DNA from 2 places in the Escherichia fergusonii ATCC 35469 genome. Region 2 is predicted to be linked to the other one. Evidence: predicted binding sites of a transcription regulator. Region 2 holds the regulator's gene; the other holds the start of a gene.
The links. Region 2 encodes Fur, which represses iron uptake genes when iron is present. Its sites were predicted from a motif close to ATAATAATGAGAACNACTATCAA; they were not measured.
Positions count from the first base shown of each region.

Region 1: a site for Fur is predicted at 1,595-1,617, ahead of sufA (Fe-S cluster assembly scaffold SufA). Genes of this name have one in related genera too.

Region 1 is NC_011740.1:1,403,271-1,406,686, reverse strand. It holds gene sufB (Fe-S cluster assembly protein SufB) at 1-1,178, opposite strand, end outside; gene sufA (Fe-S cluster assembly scaffold SufA) at 1,187-1,555, opposite strand; gene EFER_RS06905 (YdiH family protein) at 1,907-2,095, opposite strand; gene menI (1,4-dihydroxy-2-naphthoyl-CoA hydrolase) at 2,196-2,606, opposite strand; gene ydiJ (D-2-hydroxyglutarate dehydrogenase YdiJ) at 2,603-3,416, opposite strand, start outside.
Region 2 is NC_011740.1:2,486,515-2,489,930, reverse strand. It holds gene chiP (chitoporin ChiP) at 1-402, shown strand, start outside; gene chiQ (ChiQ/YbfN family lipoprotein) at 452-778, shown strand; gene fur (ferric iron uptake transcriptional regulator) at 862-1,308, opposite strand; gene uof (fur leader peptide) at 1,301-1,387, opposite strand; gene fldA (flavodoxin FldA) at 1,597-2,127, opposite strand; gene ybfE (LexA regulated protein) at 2,267-2,560, opposite strand; gene ybfF (esterase) at 2,700-3,416, opposite strand, start outside.

The sequences.
Region 1 (3,416 bases), 1.1 Mb from region 2:
ATGATTTTCACTAAGCCGCGATAACTGTTCTGGCTGTGTCCGGCTGAGATCCCTTTAGAGATAATGGTCGATTTGGTGTTTTTACCAATGTGGATCATCTTGGTGCCGGTATCCGCCTGCTGATGACCGCTGGTCAGTGCCACTGAGTAAAACTCACCGATGGAGTTATCGCCGCGCAAAATGCAACTGGGATATTTCCACGTAATCGCTGACCCGGTTTCTGATTGCGTCCATGACATTTTGCTGTTTTCGCCTTCGCACAAAGCACGCTTGGTGACGAAGTTGAGAATACCGCCGGTGTTGTTATCGCCAGGGAACCAGTTTTGTACCGTGGAATATTTCACCTCGGCGTTTTTATGGATGATGACTTCCACCACCGCCGCGTGTAACTGATAGCTGTCGCGCACCGGAGCGGAACATCCTTCAATGTAGCTGACGTAGCTGTCTTCGTCGGCCACCAGAATGGTGCGCTCAAACTGCCCGGTTTTTTCCGCGTTAATACGGAAATACGTGGAAAGTTCCATCGGGCAGCGCACGCCTTTAGGCACATAAATAAATGTACCGTCAGAGGCCACCGCCGCATTAAGCGCGGCAAAGAAGTTGTCATTCCCCGGCACCACGGTGCCGAGATATTTACGCACCAGTTCCGGGTGATCGTGGATCGCCTCGCCAAAGGAACAAAAAATAATTCCCTGCTCCGCCAGTTTTTCGCGATAAGTGGTGGCAACCGAAACAGAGTCGAAAATGGCATCCACTGCCACTTCTTTGCCTTCCCGTACGGGAACGCCCAACTGCTCAAACGCCGCCTCCACCTCTTTACTTAAAAAGGCGTTCGCGCCAGTTTGCTGCACCGCGCCGGGTTCCGACGCGCAAGTGTCGTCACAATTACCGCACGATGGTGCTGAGTAGTAACTGTAATCCTGATAATTCAGCTTGTCGTAGTGCGCTTTAAGCCAGTGCGGCTCTTCCATCTCCAGCCATGCGCGATAAGCATTGAGACGAAACTCCAGCATCCACTCCGGCTCATTACGCTTCGCCGAAATTGCGCGCACCACCTCTTCGTTTATCCCCTTTGCCAGCTCATCGGTGGCTAACTGGGTGAAGAACCCTTCTTTATAATTCAGCGGGCCGCCGGTCCAGGTTTTGACATCGTCAGTTGCTTCAGTATTACGAGACATAGTACCGCCTATACCCCAAAGCTTTCGCCACAGCCACATTCATTCTGGGCTTTAGGGTTGTGAAATTTGAATATCTGATTAAGTCCTTCACGAACGAAATCGACTTCCGTGCCATCAATAAACGGCATCGCTTGCAGCGGGACAAACAGCTTCGCGCCGTCGTGTTCAAACAGCAGATCGTCTTTGTCCGGCTCGCTAACACTGTCGAGCACATAGCCAAAGCCCGCGCAGCCCGTTTGCTTAACGCCTAAGCGCACGCCGACCATACCTGGTTGCTTTGCCACCAGCTCACGGATGTGGACCACGGCAGCGGGTGTCAGCGTTAAGCCCTGCCAGGCAAATTCATCGGGATTAAAAGTTCCTGTATGCAGTTCCATAGATTTACCTCATTTCATACGCCGCCACGGGATAACATCATGTTAGTGATAATCATTATCACTTCAACCCCGCGACCAAAGGGGTTTTCGCCAAAAGCCCCTTTTTAAACGGCTTATAGTAAGCATAGACCCTGTCTCAAGGGATAGCCTGGCAGAGAAAACGTAACTAACTTATTGATTTTAATAAGGGGAATGAAATTAAAAAGTTACAGAAATAAAAGATGCATAGAAAATATCAATTTTAGAAAGAGGAACAGACATTGGATAGAGACTCATCCCTTAAGGTTGCAACGGCAGCCTTAAGGGCTCGACGGCAGAATGAAGGGGATGACTCAAGTACAGGGGAATTTATTATTGAACGCCCAGACGCCAGGCGAAATAGATCTCTTCTTTTAATTCAGCGGAGGAAAGTGTCATGAGATCAGTAAATTCAAGCTCCAACTGTTTCAGGCGCTTAAGATACTGGGCAGGGGAGAGTTGAGTTTTGTCACGGCGTAAAAATTCAATTGCCAGTTGGGCTGGATCAAATTGCGTAGTCATATCGTCCTCGCTTTTGTTCAAAACCTGCACAGTATATCACCTTTTACTGTGCAGATTATGACCAAAAGCAATATGCATCACATTTTTTTTGGTGACAACGTCACAAAATTGCCGTTGTCAGGCGTGATGTACAGCACAAACGCCCCTGCTCATCGAAAATCTCGATTTGCCAAACCTGATGCCTGGTTCCGGTATGTAATGCTTTACAAACGCCACGTACACGCCCTTCCCTGGCTGAGCGAACATGATTAGCATTTACCTCAATGCCTACCACTTTTTGATCCCCGTGAGTACAGAGATAACCCGCCACTGAGCCCAGCGTTTCCGCCAGTACCACTGAGGCACCGCCGTGTAACAGCCCAAAAGGTTGCTTTGTGCGCGAGTCTACCGGCATGGTCGCCTCCAGTGAATCGTCACCAATATGCTCAAAACGAATATCCAACAGTCCAACCATATTGCCTTCCCCAAGAGCATTGAGCGCATCAATGTTGGTTTCACGTTTCCAGATCATTTCATCAACTCCAGTAGTGCCTGTAACGGGTGACGAACCCCCGTCCCTTCAATACGTTTAACCTGACTGCGGCAGGAATATCCCGTTGCCAGGCAGCGTTGGCGCGGTAATTTTTCCATTGCCTGGTGCCACGATAATTCATAAATGCCTAACGAATTTTTGTGGTTTTTCGCCTCATGTCCATACGTTCCCGCCATTCCGCAACAACCGACGTTGACGTTGTCCAGTTTGGCGCCAAATCGTGCAAAGATGGTAGCCCACTGTGCTGGCGCGCCCGGTATGGCAGTAACTTCGGTACAATGGCCAAAGAAATACCAGGTCTCGCCACTCATTTCACGTGTCGGCACAGATTCCAGTACGGATGAAAGCCATTCATTCACCAGCATGACATGGAAATCCCCCCGCTTTTCGCCCAGCGCCAGTTTGTATTCATCCCGATAACAAAGCACCAGTGCTGGATCTACGCCCACCATAGGCATTCCCAATTGTGCGACACGGTTAAGTAACTCTGAGGTTTTTTTCGCCGTTTTAGTAAAACGACTCAGGAAGCCCTTTATATGCTGGGCTTTACCGTTTGGTGAGAATGGAAGCAACACTGGCTGAAAACCTAATTTCTCGATAAGACGAACAAAATCAGCCACCACCTGGGCTTCGTAATAGCTGGTAAACGGGTCCTGCACCACCAGCACGGTCCGTGCCTTTTGTTCTGTAGTCAGATTCTCCAGTTGCTCCAGCGTCATATTCGCCGAGCGATGCCCCACCATTTGTTGTTGCAGCGATGGCACCGACAGCAGCGGCAAATCAACCATG
Region 2 (3,416 bases):
AACGGTCGCCTGGATATCTGGTGGGATAACCGTTCTGACTTTAACGCCAACGGCGAAAAAGCGGTCTTCTTCGGTGCGATGTATGACCTGAAAAACTGGAATCTTCCAGGCTTCGCCATCGGCGCTTCCTACGTTTACGCATGGGATGCTAAACCCGCTACCTGGCAGAGCAATCCGGATGCGTACTACGACAAAAACCGGACTATTGAAGAGTCTGCATACAGCCTGGATGCGGTCTACACCATTCAGGACGGTCGTGCTAAAGGCACGATGTTCAAACTGCACTTTACCGAATACGACAACCACTCCGACATCCCAAGCTGGGGCGGTGGTTACGGTAACATCTTCCAGGATGAGCGCGACGTGAAATTTATGGTAATCGCACCATTCACCATCTTCTGATGCCCGACGCGGCAGGTTTTGTGCCTGCCGCACATTTGAGGAGTTTGCTATGAAAAAACTGATTCTCATCGCCATGGTGGCATCGGGGCTGGTGGCTTGTGCACAATCCACCGCGTCACAGGAAGACAGCCGTCTAAAAGAAGCTTACAGCGCCTGTATCAACACCGCGCAAGGTTCGCCGGAAAAAATTGAAGCCTGTCAGAGCGTGTTAAACGTGCTGAAGAAAGAGAAACAACATCAGCAATTTGCCGAGCAGGAAAGTGTCCGTGTGCTGGATTATCAGCAGTGCATTCAGGCAACGCAAACCGGTAATGACCAGGCGGTGAAAACCGATTGTGATAAGGTCTGGCAGGAAATTCGCAGCAATAACAAATAAGTGAGAGCTGTAACTCTCGCTTTTCTTATGTCCCTTGTATAAAAAAGCCAACCCGCAGGTTGGCTTTTCTCGTTCAGGCGGGCTTATTTGCCTTCGTGTGCGTGCTCATCTTCGCGGCAATCGCCTTCGGCACAGTGGCCGTAAAGATAGAGACTATGGTTAGTCAGCCGAATGCCATGTTTTGCGGCGATTTCACGCTGACGCGCTTCGATGGAATCATCACTAAATTCGATAACCTTACCGCAGTCGAGGCAGATCAGGTGATCGTGGTGATGTTGCTGTGTCAGTTCAAATACGGATTTACCGCCTTCAAAATTGTGGCGGGTGACGATACCAGCGTCGTCAAACTGGTTCAGTACGCGATAAACCGTAGCCAGACCAATTTCTTCACCCATATCGATCAGACGTTTGTATAAATCTTCCGCACTGACGTGATGGTTGTCCGGCTCCTGAAGAACTTCCAGGATTTTTAAACGAGGAAGCGTTACTTTCAGGCCAGCTTTCTTTAGGGCGGTATTGTTATCAGTCATGCGGAATCTGTCCTGTTACTAAGCGGTTCACTTCATTAGAAGAAGTGACAGAATTTGCTCTTGAGATAATGCGTATCATTATAGAATTGCCACGCCTAAATGAAAACCACAAGTCCCTGGCAAATATTGTTAATAAAAACGTGGCTCAGCTTACATTTACAATGGCAAGGCCACTTGAACACCGGGACATTGTACAGGTACAACGGCAAAAGTTACAAATTTGTAGCAATTATTTTGATTGGCATTATCTATTAATACGGCGTAGACACGAGTCTACGCCGTATTACGTCAGGCATTGAGAATTTCGTCGAGATGCAATTCTTCAGAAATCTGTTTAACCCATTTTTCTACACGTTCAGCGGTCAGTTCCGGCTGACGGTCTTCGTCGATAGCCAGACCGACAAAGTGGTCGTCATCTGCCAGACCTTTTGATGCTTCGAAATGGTAGCCCGCAGTTGGCCAGTGACCAACGATAGTTGCGCCGCGCGGTTCAATGATGTCGCGGATGGTACCCAATGCGTCACAGAAGTATTCAGCGTAATCTTCCTGGTCGCCACAACCAAACAGCGCAACCAGTTTACCATTAAAATCAATTTCTTCGAGAGTCGGGAAGAAGTCATCCCAGTCACACTGTGCTTCGCCGTAATACCAGGTCGGGATGCCCAGCAGCAGAATGTCATAAGCTTCCAGATCTTCTTTGCTGCTTTTTGCAATGTCATGGACATCGGCAACGTCTTTACCAAGCTGTTTTTGAATCATTTTTGCGATATTTTCGGTATTACCGGTGTCGCTACCGAAAAAGATGCCAGTGATAGCCATGAGTGAAATAACCTCTTGAAACTTATTGAAATGGGGGTGGAAAATTGCCCACGGATAAAGGCAATCATAGCAGAACAGGCAGTCTTGCGGAATCAGCAAACGAGCAGGACTGCACACTGTGCTACATGAAAGTGGAAATTTAAACGATGCCCTGACTACGCAGCGCCGCCAGTTGCTGCATTAACATCTCTTCGATCAGTTCGCTACGGCTCATATTGCGCGATTCCGCCAGCTCGTTCAGCGCCTCGACAGCTTCCGCGTTCAGCTTCAGTTCGACACGCTTAAGGCCACGTACTTTGTCGCGTTTTAGCTGGTTGCGTTTATTAATACGCAGCTGTTCATCGCGCGAAAGCGGATTAGTTTTCGGTCGTCCCGGTCGACGCTCGTGCGCGAACAGATCTAATGTCGTACGGTCCGTTTGTTCTTTGGCCATGATCTTGGTGACTTCGGGGGAAACAATCAGCCAGGCGCCTGCCCGGATGGATAGCGCGCCATAATACATCAGCGCGATGAGTCACGCCAACGCCCACGCGTGGAAAGCGACGCGGACGCTGGGTTTTTAATCAGTTACGTTAATCATTGAGATAGCGACGGATAGCGCGTAATACCGCATCCGGTTTTTCAGCATGGACCCAGTGACCCGCGCCAGCAATCACATGCGCTCGTGCCTGTGGAAATTGTGTCAGTAAATCATCACGATACTGCTCGCTAACATACGGAGAATTGCCACCAGGGATAAACAGGGCAGGGTGATCCCATGCCGGGATTTTCTCCCACCCCACAATATGCGGATACTGATCCCACAATACCGGCACGTTAAAGCGCCACTCCCCGTCAACAAAAGATTTCAACAGAAACTGAATCACCCCTTCTTCATTAAGATGCTGGCGCATTACTGCCGCTGCTTGCTGGCGAGTTTGCGCGTCGGATTCACTGACTGCGTTGATAGCCGCGAAAATTTCATCATGACGGCGTACGTGATAGTCGACCGGCGCGATATCAATCGCCACCAGTTTATCGATGCGATCGGGGGCCAGTGCAGTCAGTGCCATCACCGCTTTACCGCCCATTGAGTGTCCAATAAATGTTGCCTTATCGATCTGCTGTGCATCCAGAGTGTCAACAAGATCCTGGGCCATCGCCGGGTAACTCATCACCGGATCTCTCGGTGAAAGACCGTGGTTACGCATATCAACCTGGATGATATTGTGATCGTTTACCAGATCGCGAGCCAGTACGCCAAGGTTGTCGAGGCTGCCAAACAGGCCGTGTACGAGGACGATGGGAGA